Regions from separate parts of the Priestia sp. TRN 1309 genome, predicted to be linked through region 1. Evidence: predicted binding sites of a transcription regulator. Region 1 holds the regulator's gene; each other region holds the start of a gene.
What was found. The regulator Rex, encoded in region 1, represses fermentation and respiration genes when NADH is low (regulators of the CRP and FNR family bind a similar motif). The targets are predictions, from matches to a motif close to TTGTGAAATATTTCACAA.
Positions count from the first base shown of each region.

Region 2: a site for Rex is predicted at 1,243-1,260, ahead of ACRPLQ_RS17360 (ubiquinol oxidase subunit II). Genes of this name have one in related genera too.
Region 3: a site for Rex is predicted at 1,993-2,010, ahead of ACRPLQ_RS19820 (anion permease). Genes of this name have one in related genera too.
Region 4: a site for Rex is predicted at 1,200-1,217, ahead of ACRPLQ_RS20260 (AtpZ/AtpI family protein). Genes of this name have one in related genera too.

Region 1 covers NZ_JBOZGM010000014.1:11,478-14,673, forward strand. Annotated here, with positions in the region: gene ACRPLQ_RS26105 (YdiK family protein) at 1-80, shown strand, start outside; gene tatC (twin-arginine translocase subunit TatC) at 106-861, opposite strand; gene tatA (twin-arginine translocase TatA/TatE family subunit) at 877-1,062, opposite strand; gene ACRPLQ_RS26120 (redox-sensing transcriptional repressor Rex) at 1,116-1,754, opposite strand; gene ACRPLQ_RS26125 (ABC-F family ATP-binding cassette domain-containing protein) at 2,213-3,196, shown strand, end outside.
Region 2 covers NZ_JBOZGM010000004.1:224,893-228,088, reverse strand. Annotated here, with positions in the region: gene ACRPLQ_RS17370 (CBS domain-containing protein) at 1-179, opposite strand, end outside; gene ACRPLQ_RS17365 (hypothetical protein) at 400-864, shown strand; gene ACRPLQ_RS17360 (ubiquinol oxidase subunit II) at 1,449-2,387, shown strand; gene qoxB (cytochrome aa3 quinol oxidase subunit I) at 2,389-3,196, shown strand, end outside.
Region 3 covers NZ_JBOZGM010000005.1:51,610-54,805, reverse strand. Annotated here, with positions in the region: gene ACRPLQ_RS19825 (alpha-amylase) at 1-403, shown strand, start outside; gene ACRPLQ_RS19820 (anion permease) at 433-1,866, opposite strand; gene ACRPLQ_RS19815 (class I SAM-dependent rRNA methyltransferase) at 2,172-3,196, opposite strand, start outside.
Region 4 covers NZ_JBOZGM010000005.1:151,353-154,548, forward strand. Annotated here, with positions in the region: gene ACRPLQ_RS20255 (S8 family serine peptidase) at 1-1,133, shown strand, start outside; gene ACRPLQ_RS20260 (AtpZ/AtpI family protein) at 1,431-1,652, shown strand; gene ACRPLQ_RS20265 (ATP synthase subunit I) at 1,659-2,030, shown strand; gene atpB (F0F1 ATP synthase subunit A) at 2,049-2,759, shown strand; gene atpE (F0F1 ATP synthase subunit C) at 2,850-3,062, shown strand; gene ACRPLQ_RS20280 (F0F1 ATP synthase subunit B) at 3,165-3,196, shown strand, end outside.

The DNA of each region.
Region 1 (3,196 bases):
CGGTTCGCATCTTTATCTTGCACTACAAAATTAAAAAATTGCAGCAGCAATATAAAAATCAAGATGATTCATCCAAATAAAAAAACCACTGTTTCAGTGGTTTTTTTACATACTAACATCTTCTCTTTCTTGCTCTGCCCTTGCCTTTAACACTTTGCGATACGAAATGCGGGAAATAATGATGCTGATTTCATACAAAATTAAGAGCGGCACTGTCACCATCATGTGCGAGAGCAATTCCGGTGGTGTAATAAGTGCGGCAATAACTAGCAGTACGAAATAGGCATATTTTCGAATTTGAGATAAAAACATAGGCGTTATAATTCCTAAACGCGTCAAAAACATAACGACGACAGGAAGCTGAAACAACAAGCCAAAAGGCAGTGTGAGCTGCATTAAAAAAGAAAAGTATTCATTAATGCCAATCACTTGGTTTACATTCAGCTCATCAGAAACGCGCGTCATAAAATCAACGACAAATGGAAACAACACAAAATAAGAAAAAGAGACACCGCCGATAAAGAGAAAAATGGAAACAGGAATATATCCAAGCGTTACCTTACGCTCTTTTTCATATAAACCAGGACTAATAAATGCCCAAAGTTGATACAGTGCAACAGGAGCTGCAAGTACACAGCCGATAATAACAGCAAATTGCATATAAATCTTAACTGGATCTGTTAACCGAAATGCATTCATCGTTAAATTCTTTGCCTCATCAGCATGCTGTAAATAGACAATAACCTTATCCGCTATAAAAAAGCCGCCAATTGTGGCAATCACAAAGAAAAATAAAACAATTAAAATGCGTTTTCGCAGCTCTCCTATATGATCATATATTGACATTTCTTGTTCGGTCATACTATGATCACCCTTTTACTCTTTGTCATCTACTTGACGCTGTTTATCTTTTTCACGATCTTCTGATGCACCGCTAGCGGCATGCTTAAACTCTCTAAGCGTTTGGCCCACTGATCTTCCTAGCTCCGGTAACCGTTTCGGTCCAAAAATAAGCAGTGCTACAATCGCAATAATAATCCAACTGCCTGCTCCAATCCCCATATTCCCACTCTCCTTATTAATTTAGACTTAAGGAAATCGTAACACAGTCCGCCTTATTCAACAGGATAATTTTTCAAAAAGTAGACGAGCGACTGTAATTCTACAGCAAGATCAATATGATGGAGTCGAATCTCATCCGGTACGTTTAAGCGTGCAGGAGTAAAGTTTAAAATTCCTTTAATTCCGCAACTCACTAAACGATCAGTAATTTGCTGAGCAACAGTGGCAGGAACGGTTAAAATCGCTACTGAGATGTCATCACTCATATAATCTTCCAATTGGTCAAGATGATAGACCGGCACGTCGCCTACTTTCGTACCTACTTTATCTTCTATCACATCAAAAGCGCACTCAATTTTGGTGTTATTATTTTTAATAAAATTATAATTTAAAAAGGCCGTTCCTAGATTCCCTACGCCAATCAGTGCTACTTTCGTTACTTCATCTTGGTCTAACGTTTTACGGAAAAATGTAAGTAAATAATTCACATTGTAGCCGTATCCCTTTTTTCCTAATGCACCAAAGTAAGAAAAGTCCCGACGAATAGTAGCAGAATCCACTTTCACTGCCTCACTTAACTCCGCTGACGACACACGCTGTTTACCAGAAGCATGCAAATTTTTCAAAAAACGATAATAAAGCGGCAATCGCTTAGCCGTTGCTTGTGGTATTTTTAATTGTTCAGTGTTCACGTTGTACCCCCTCAGTTCATGTATGTCATTACTAACATTTTCAAGTCATATTGCATTACCTTTCACAAAGCATCAACCGCTTTGAGGTAGCGCTTCCAATTCTCTCTCTTTTCTCTTGTTTTATATATACTCCGCTTCACACCTCGACGGCTTTTGTCTATTCAGCACTCCTTAAAGTCGGTTTGTAGAACGAAGCAATTAGCCCTTCAAAGGATCGGTTTGTTAGTCATGACGGATTTTTTACATCCATCATAGATAAGTTCAGAGATGCACTTATCTCTTATTTTAACATAGTATCCTGTATAAAATGTGCAGGTAAAATCATTTTATTTCATGAATCAAAACATTCGCTTCATCATTTGTCCTTGTCCCTCTACAAATTACAAACGCTTGTAGGAAGAACTTGTAGTTAAAAATATGTTAAAATACACTATGGATATACTACTAGAGGTGAAAAAATGATTATTCTACAATTGAACGGTATTACAAAATACTATGGGGCAGAACCCATTTTATCGAATATAAAGTTAGAAGTACAATCAAAAGACCGCATTGCCCTAGTGGGACGAAACGGTGCTGGTAAATCAACTTTATTAAAAATTATTGCTGAGCAGCTTTCCTATGACAGCGGAGAAATTATTAAACCTAAGGGTGTTTCCATTGATTATATGGGACAAGATACAGTTCTTGAGTCAACACTCTCCATATGGGAAGAAATGATGACTGTCTTTGCTCCGTTAAAGAAGATGGAAAAAGAATTACGTACGCTTGAAACGAAGATGGGCGATCCAGATATTTTTAATGATTCAGTTCAATACGAAAAACTAACCAAAGAGTACGATCAGCTTCAAGTAACGTTCAAAGATTTAGGCGGCTATCAATATGAAGCGGATACACGATCTATTCTTCACGGTTTCCGTTTTTCAAACTTTGACTACAGCACCCCTATTTCCTCCTTAAGCGGTGGACAAAAAACGCGCCTGGCTCTTGCAAAACTGCTTTTAACAAAGCCTGATTTGCTTATTCTGGATGAGCCTACCAACCACTTAGATATTGAAACTTTAGCATGGCTGGAACAGTTTCTGCAAGGGTATGAAGGAGCTATTTTAATCGTTTCACATGATCGTTACTTCCTTGATAAAGTCGTAAATCAAGTGTATGAAGTCGTACAAAAAACAACGGTGAAGTACACGGGCAACTACTCTAAATACCTTGTACAAAAAGCAGAGCGATATGAAAAAGAGTTGCGTCAGTACGAAAAGCAGCAAGATGAAGTCGCAAAGCTGAATGATTTTATTCAGCGAAACATCGCCCGCGCATCGACTACAAAACGTGCGCAAAGCAGACGTAAACAGCTCGATCGAATGGAGTTAATAAATCGACCTAACGAAGGCGAAAAATCAGCTAGTTTTTCGTTTGAAATTGAACGTCAAAGCGGAAAT
Region 2 (3,196 bases), on a different contig from region 1:
TCCGCCACGCAGTTTAACACGATATCACGGTCTGTGATCATTCCCATTACTCGATTTTCTTGACACACTGGCACAGAGCCACAATTAATATCACGCATTAATTTTGCTGCAGCTGTTACTGGGTCGTGCGGTGCACAAGCTTTCACATCTTTAGTCATAACTTCACGTACTGTAGTCATTTTTAATTCCTCCTTTTAATTAAACATTCACCTCCGTATTTTCTCCATGCACATGCAGAATATGAGAATCAATAATTTCCTGAAAGCAAAAAATCTTGTAATAAAAGACGAATAAAAGAACGAACGCAGTGTAATAAACACATAAAAAAGAGCCTATTACACAAACTAAAGAGAATATGGTTTAGCTTACATTTTCGTAACGGCAGGAGTTGGGTACATAATGAAAGGAAAGTTAACGCTTTTGGCAGTACTTTTATTGCCTTGGCTGTCTATAATAAAAGTTGATAAATTTGTCTTTAAAAGATACCTACCTGTTTTGACATTTAGTTCATTAGTTATTGCTTTTATCAGTGAGTTATCTAAAAGCTTTACATGGTGGAAAGTGAGGAAACCTCTTTTCCCTAAACTTTCAAGCGACGTTTCTTTTATATTTGGACCGTTTTTTATAGCTAATTTTTGGGTATTCAAGCTGACCTATGGGAATTTCAAAAAATATTTGTTAATTAACATCCTATTTGACTATCTATTTGCTTATCCCTTGACCAGTTTGGCAGAAAAATTAAAGGTATACAAAATGGTCAACATGACGCGTTTTCAACTTTTTGTGATCTCGATTGCCACTGCTCTTATTAATTATTTCTATCATTATTTTATAGAAGATGTATTAAGGAAGAGAAGGCAATAGCTGATAGTTCGTTAACGTGAATTACTGCAAAATGATAAGGAGCCTCGCACGTTTATCATTCAGAGCTCTCTTTTATCGCTAGAGAAAATCAATACTCTCGCACAGACCAAAGAGCTAGAGGAGTATAAGGAAGTCGTGACTCTCTTAACAAAAAATGATTGATTGGATGTTTCAGCAAGTAAAGCAAACAAACTAGTAAGAAATAAAGCTCCATACTTCATTACTCCCAAAAAGCTCTTCCAGTTAATAAGAACTGGAAGAGCTTTTTTACTTTTATCAGAATCTACGCGCTAGGAGAAAGATATTTCACACCACATTTAACCAAATATGTGACGAAATTATGGTAAAGCCATTTAAACTAGATAAAAATCGCTTCAAGTGTGAGAAATATCACACCTTTTAAACATACAACATGATAATTTTTTAGGAGTAAGCAATATGTCATGACAAACTTCAATATGTTAGGAGGTTTTTAGCCTTTTGATCTGTTGAGATGCATCTCTAATATGAACGTTTATATACCATTATTATGTACAGAGATTTAAAGGAAGGGAGCCTGAGCTGAGGTGAGAAAGCAAAAATCAATGCATATTGGCAAGTTAATCATTCTCTCCGTATTCATTACAATTTTTTTAGCAGGCTGTGATAGTCGTTATTTGATTTTAAATCCGCAGGGGGCGGTAGCTCAAAAAGAATACCAGTTAATTATTTTTTCCATAATTTTATGCACAATTGTTGTTATTCCTGTTTTAGGTCTGCTTGTGTATATCGTTTTACGCTACCGTGATAAGCCTGGAAACAAGGCTCCGTATCGACCAGACTGGGACGATAGCAAGCGTCTTGAATTTATTTGGTGGGGCATCCCCATTATTATTATCGGCATTTTAGGTTTCGCTACGGCCAAAACGACTTATGAATTAGTAGATCCGCCGAAAAAAGATGTAAAGCCGCTAACGATTGAAGTAACGTCTCTTGATTGGAAATGGTTATTTCAATATCCGGATCAAGATATTGCGACAGTGAACTATGTCAACATTCCAAAAGATGTGCCCGTTCAATTCGTGCTAACGTCAGATGCACCTATGAATTCCTTTTGGGTACCGGAGTTGGGAGGACAATTATATACCATGCCGGGAATGGCCATGGGGCTTTGGCTACAAGCTAATCACAAGGGAGAATATTTTGGTTCGGGTGCTAATTTTACGGGTGAAGGGTTCGCTCATATGAACTTTAAAGTTAAATCTACATCGACAAAAGAATTTAATCAGTGGGTAAAGCAAGTGAAAGAAACATCACCAGCTTTAACAAAAGCTGATTATAACAATCTTGCCAAACAAGGTCTTTCCTTGGAAAAATCGTACTCTACCATTCCTAAAGGTTTGTTTCAAGAAATTGTTATTAAAAACGGTGGTCAATATTATAGTCAGCATCACCATATGAAAAATGAAGACATGAAGACTATGAATGTGGCTTCTGAAGAACAAGCACATACACAGCATGAGCACCAGGAAGGGGGAAACTAAGTTGTTAGACAAATTAAAAGATTTTTCATCTCATTTTTTTGTGACAGGGGAGCCAATGATTTACGGAGCCGATGTCGCCATATTGTTAACACTCGCCGGTATTATTTTTGTTCTTACGTATCTTAAAAAGTGGAAGTGGCTATGGCGTGAGTGGCTCACAACGGTGGATCATAAAAAAATTGGAATCATGTATATGCTTTCTTCATTGTTAATGCTGTTTCGAGGCGGAGTAGATGCATTATTAATGCGTATGCAGCTAGCATTTCCCCAGTGGCATTTTCTAGATTCTAATCATTACAATGAAATTTTCACTACGCACGGAACCATTATGATTCTATTTATGGCAATGCCGCTTATGTTTGCTTTCTTTAATATCGTTGTGCCGCTTCAAATTGGAGCAAGAGATGTCGCCTATCCTTTTTTAAACGCGGTAAGCTTTTGGCTATTTTTCTTTGGCGCCATGCTTTTCAATTTGTCGTTTGTAATCGGAGGATCGCCAGATGCAGGGTGGTTGAGTTATCCGCCGCTTTCTGGCATGCAGTTCAGTCCTGGACCAGGTCAAGATTTTTATATTTGGGGCATTCAAATATCAGGTATTGGCAGCTTGGCTTCTGGAATTAATTTTATTATGACCATTTTAAAAATGCGTGCGCCTGGCATGAAACTTATGCATATGCCGCTATTCACGTGGTCTGTTCTAGCAAGCTGTATTATTATCATTTTCGCGTTTCCTGTATTAACCGTAACGCTTGCTTTATTGTTTATCGACCGCTTCTTTGACGGACACTTGTTTACCATGACCGGCGGTG
Region 3 (3,196 bases), on a different contig from region 1:
CGCTCTAATTTTACTTCGTGAAGACGGCTATCCTTGTGTATTTTACGGAGACTATTTTGGGATAGGCGGAGAGCATCCAATTGAGGGAAAAGAAAAAGATATTTCTGCTCTCTTGCACGTACGCTATGACAAAGCATACGGACAGCAAGACGATTATTTTGATCACCCGAATACCATTGGATGGGTAAGGCATGGTGTAGAGGAATTTGAGAAGTCTGGATGCGCTGTGGTGATGTCAAACGGCGAAGACGGCGAAAAGAGAATGTTCGTCGGCGAACACCGAAGCGGACAAACGTGGATCGACTTCACAAAGAACCGAGAAGACCAAGTTGTGATTGAAGAAGACGGCTACGGACACTTCCCTGTAAATGGCGGCTCTGTATCCGTTTGGGCTGAAGCATAAAAAAACAGTGGCCTGCGCCACTGTTTTTTTTACCATAGACCTAGCAGTTTCCACCACAAGCCGCCAATTCCAATCCAAATGATAATATGAATAATTGAAATTAAAAAGCCGAGCGACCACCATTTTTGCTGCGTTACATATCCACTACCGAAGAACACCGGTGCCGGTCCACTGCCGTAGTGAGTTAAACAGCCAAATAAATTGCTAAAGAACGCTAAAATTAATGCTGACAGTAACGGAGGCGCACCAGCGGCCACGATGACAGATAGAAATGCTGCGTACATAGCGCTGACGTGAGCCGTGTTACTCGCAAAAAAGTAGTGAGAATAAAAATACGCAATAGCTAGTACAATCAACGCCGTCATCCAAGACATATGACTAACAGTGCCTTTCATCAGATCACTGAACCAAGGAATCATGCCTAGATCATTTAAGAAAGTTGCCATCATAACCAAAACAGCAAACCAGACTAATGTATCCCATGCTCCCTGTTCTTTTTTGATGTCCGACCAGCTTAACACTTGCGTTAAAAGCAGCGCACATAGACCAATAAAAGCAGTTGTTGTTGCATTAATATTTAAATTAGCGCCAAAAATCCACAGCACAAGAAGAAGTAAAAATACCCCAATCATGTACCATTCTTCTTTCTTTAGCGGGCCCATTTCATTTAGTTTTTTTGCTGCAATTTCAGATGCTTCCGGCGTTTCTTTTAATTCTGGCGGATACAGCTTATAAATAACGAGCGGAATCACAATTAAACTAATAATTCCAGGTACGATTGCAGCCGCTGCCCATCCAACCCATGAAATAGTCTTTCCTGTAATTTGTTCCGTCATTTTAACAGCAAGAGGATTGGCCGCCATTGCCGTTACGAACATAGCCGATGTAATCATATCTCCTTGAAACGATACTTTTGTTAAGAAAGCACCGACTCTGCGCTCCGTACCGTCTCCAGTTCTCGATCCGTATGTTTCAGATAAAGAACGAATGATTGGAAGAATAATTCCTCCAGCTCGTGCTGTATTAGACGGCATTGCAGGTGATAAAAGTAAATCACTTACGATAAGAGAATACGATAGTCCCAACGTCTTTTTACCGAACAAACGAACAAAGATATAGGCAACCCTTGTTCCTAGACCAGTCTTAATAAAACCTCTAGAAATAAAGAATGCAATAACGATCAACCAAATCGTCGTATTTTGAAAACCGCTGAGCGATTGTTCAAGTGTTAATGTATTAGTTAATACAATAATGGTTAAAGATAAAATAGCTACACTGCCTAATGGCAATGGTTTAATGATAAGACCTACGATAGTAGCCACAAAAATAGCGAATAAGTGCCAAGCCTTCACATCAAGTCCGGACGGAGGTGTAATAAACCATAAAACAAGTCCGATTGCCAGACAAATTAATAAAGGAATAAACTTCACTTCACCGGCAGGCTTTTTAGTTGTTTCAGCCATAATCTTTCTCCTTTCATGTTTTTAAATAATAATAGTAGTATGCTCTTTCCCCTTCGTACCCAATACTTGTCCCCTTTAAAATAAAATAATTGTAAAAATACGTTTCATAAGGATGATATTGTAAATTTGTGAAGTGTTGAGCATAATTCCTTTATTATTTTATCATACATATTGACAATTTTTATCTTTCACCTTCATTTTATTCCCTTCAAAATAGCTTGTAAGCGTTATTTCATCAAAATAGCTTGTAAGCGTTATTTCATCAAAATAAATAAGCTGCATGAGTTCATCATGCAGCCTTGCATTTAACGATTTACTTTTTGAATAAACACGACTTTGAGATAATCACCTGACTTAAATTCTTTTATTGTTTTAAAATCAGCTGGAAGAGAGAACTGCTCCATCATTTTGTAACGTTCCCCTTTTTCGTTAAAAGCTTTTTCAATAAACGAATGAAATTTTTTCATATCAAAATTACTTGCATTCGTCGAAGCTACAATGACACCATTTGGCTTTGTAAGAGCAATGGCTTCTTTTAATAAATCTTTGTAGTCTTTTGCCGCGCTGAACGTATGCTTTTTCGATTTAGCAAAGCTCGGCGGATCTAGCACCACAAGATCGAACGTCATATTCTTCTTAACCGCATATTTAAAATACTTAAAAACATCTTCCACAATAATGTCCTGTGCTTCGTGATCAATTCCATTTACACTAAATTGCTCAATTGTTTTTGCCAAGCTGCGATTGGCCAAGTCGACACTTGTTGTTTTCGCAGCTCCTCCAAGAGCGGCCGCCACTGAAAATGCGCCTGTATACGAAAACATGTTTAGAACGGTCTTTCCTTTTGCATATTTATCTCGAATCGTTTTACGGACGTCTCGCTGATCTAAAAAGACCCCAACCATCGCTCCGTCATTTAAATAAACGGCAAAACGAATACCATTTTCTCTTACAATTAAAGGGAACTCACCTTTATCCCCTACTACAAAATCATCTTCTTCAATATACTGCCCTTTTACGTTGAAACGTTTTTTCTGGTACAGCCCTTTAAAGTTAGGCGCAGATTTTAAAGCTTCAATAACGTATTCTTTAAATTGATAAATTCCTTCACTATACCAGCTCGTGACGTAATATCCGTCATAATAATCAATGATTAAGCCGCCAATTCCGTCACCTTCACTATTAAATACACGAAAAGCAGTTGTATCTTCAGACGCATAAAAATCGTGACGAGAGGCAATAGCTCGCTGAATTTTTCGTACAAAAAACGCCGCGTCAATTTGTTCACTTTTCTTCTTCGTCAGAATCCATCCGTAGCCTTTGTTTTGTT
Region 4 (3,196 bases), on a different contig from region 1:
ATGCGGTTCAAAAAAAGATTAAACAAGCTGAACAGGCGGGAGCAAAAGCGGTTATTTTATATAGCCCGACAGAAAAAAGCATAGTCAGTAAACTAAAAGAGTCAGTAAATATTCCCGTGATATGGGTAAGTAAAAAAAGCGGTGACACCATTAGCCAACACATTCAGTCTCAACAACCGTACTTACGCACTGGGCAGCAAGTGGTGCAAGACTTGCTCACATCTTTCAGTTCAAGAGGGCCTGTAACGACTACTTGGGGAATCAAACCAGACGTCGTCGCACCAGGTTACTTCATTAATAGTACAGTTCCTGGAGGATATGAACGCATGCATGGCACAAGTATGGCTGCGCCCCATGTAGCTGGAGCGTGTGCGCTGATTTTACAAGCTCACCCGAACTGGTCTCCTGAACAAGTCAAAGCTTCATTGATGAACACCAGTAAAGTAATGCAGCAGCTAAACGGTCAAACGTATCGCGTATATGAACAAGGAGCGGGAAGAATTCAAATAGCAAAAGCCGTCACAGCAGAATCTTTGTTTTATCCATCTTCTTTATCTTTTGGTATTTTTACGCGTCCATCAAAGAAAGTTTTATCTTTTAAAATTGATAACCAGTCTGATAAAGCAAAAACGTATCGCTTAAACGTTCCAAAAAGGGATGAAGGAGTGAACTGGGATGTTCCATTACCCGTCACGGTGCCACCCCGTCAGACAAAAGAGATAGCTGTTACTTTATCGGTGCAGCCCCGTTTTAAAAATAAAGGTATATATGACGGATATTTGGAAATAAATGATTCACGTGAAACATTTTCGCTTCCCTATATGTACATGATTAGCATTCCAGATTATCCTCGTGTCATGGGATTGCAAGTAGCAGCGGAAAAAGAGAAAAATACGTATAGCTATGAACTGTTTTTGCCTGAAGGAGCAGATCAGTTAGGCGTCGCTCTTTTTGATAAGCAGTCTTTACAGTTTGTATCGTATTTAGATGTTGACGTGGATGTAGAAAGAGGCATGAGAAAACGAAAAATAACGATTGATGAATCGCTTGTACCAGGAGTGTACCAAATATTTGCATTTGTGAAAAAGCATAGACAAGAGCAGGTTGTACACAGTACAATAACGATTGAATGAACCTCTTTAAATGTTTTCATTTGAAGAGGTTTTATGTGTGGCAGAAATGTGAACAATAAGAAGAGATTGTGAAGTTTTTAGCTTAAACACATTGACATTAAATATACGCTATTGTATGCTTACAGGGAATATAAATGATAAGGTTTTCAACCTGTGAAAACCGTTGATATTTCTGCGTATTTTATTAGCTGTTTTTACCTTTTTTAGCAATTTTTTTTGCCTTTCTATCATATATTGAGCTATGAAAACGATAGAGAATTCGGAAAAAAGAAAATTTTGCAAAAGGGGTATGAGCTTATGAAAGATCGCAACCGTCATCCTTTGCAAGCGATGGCATTAGTGTCAATCATTCTATCACAGTTAGCAGGTTCAGTCTTAATTGGCTTATTCTCTGGAAGATGGGCTGATCAATGGCTTGACACCGAACCACTATTTTTGATTTTAGGCCTTCTTTCAGGGCTAGCAGCAGGTGTTTTTATGATGCTGCGGACAGTCCACCATTTTTTTTCAGGAGATTAATAATTCATGCAGGATTTGCAGCACGTTTTTCCAAGACTTCGTTCATACATATTGTATTTGTTAGCATTATACGTTCTCGGCTGGGAATTTACAAGTTATAAGGCTGTTTTTGCAGGTTTAATTTTAGGAACCGCCCTGAGTTTGTATAATTTGTGGAACTTAGTAAGAAAGTTTGAGCAGTTTGGACAGGCGTTGGATGAGGGGAAAAAGCCCCGTTCAATTGGGACTGTTGTAAGATTTGCAACAGCTGCTCTCGCAGTTGTGATTACCATCTCTTATCCAAAAACCTTTCATATTATTAGTGTAGTTGTGGGATTAATGACGTATTATGTTGTCATTATCATAGATTTAGTTGTTCAAAATATGCGTAGAAGATAGAAAGAGAGGTGAACACAGTTGGGTCATGAATCACCAACTATAGAGTTTCTAGGCCTTACTTTTAGTCAAAGTAACTTGCTTATGGTTACCGTAGCTTCTGTTATTGTATTCTTAATTGCAGTTTTATGTACTCGTACTCTTGCTATGAAGCCAAGCGGTGCACAAAACTTTATTGAATGGGTCTTAGATTTTGTTAAAGGACTCGTTAATAGCAATATGGATTGGAAAACAGGTGGCCGCTTTTTGACGCTAGGTGTAACTTTACTTATGTACATTTTTGTGTCAAATATGTTGGGTCTTCCATTCGCCATCGTGATTGACCATAACTTATGGTGGAAATCGCCAACCGCTGATCCAGCAATTACGCTGACGTTAGCCGTTATGGTAGTTGTACTATCACATTATTATGGTATTAAAATGCGAGGTTTCTCTGCATACACGAAAGATTACTTCAAGCCAATGGCATTTTTATTCCCGCTTAAGATTATCGAGGAGTTTGCCAATACGTTAACGCTTGGCCTTCGTCTTTACGGTAATATTTATGCTGGGGAAATTTTGTTAAGCTTGCTAGCTGGTTTAGCAACAACAGGCTTCCTAGGTACAATTGGAGCTGCTATCCCAATGCTTTTATGGCAAGGATTCAGTATTTTTGTAGGCGCAATTCAGGCCTTCATTTTCACAATGTTAACGATGGTTTATTTATCTCACAAAGTGAGTAGCGACCATTAATTTATAAAGCTTTGTTCAAGTAATACCCAATTTGGACAAAACAAAACTTAGTTAAACAAAATCATATATATTAAGGGAGGACTTTATAAAATGGGTTTAATAGCATCTGCAATTGCGATTGGTTTAGCGGCACTAGGTGCTGGTATTGGTAACGGTCTTATCGTTTCTAAGACGATTGAAGGCACAGCTCGCCAACCAGAAGCACGTGGTACATTAACTTCAATGATGTTCGTTGGGGTTGCCTTAGTTGAGGCGCTTCCAATTATCGCCGTAGTTATTGCATTCATGGTACAAGGTAAATAATAATGTGTTACATGTGGCGAAGATCATTCAAAAGAACCTTCGCCATTACTTTATGTCTTTAAGAAGTAAATTATATATGTGGAGTCTCTGAAGGGAGTGAACATGGCCGTGTCGAACATGTTTGTGTTAGGAGC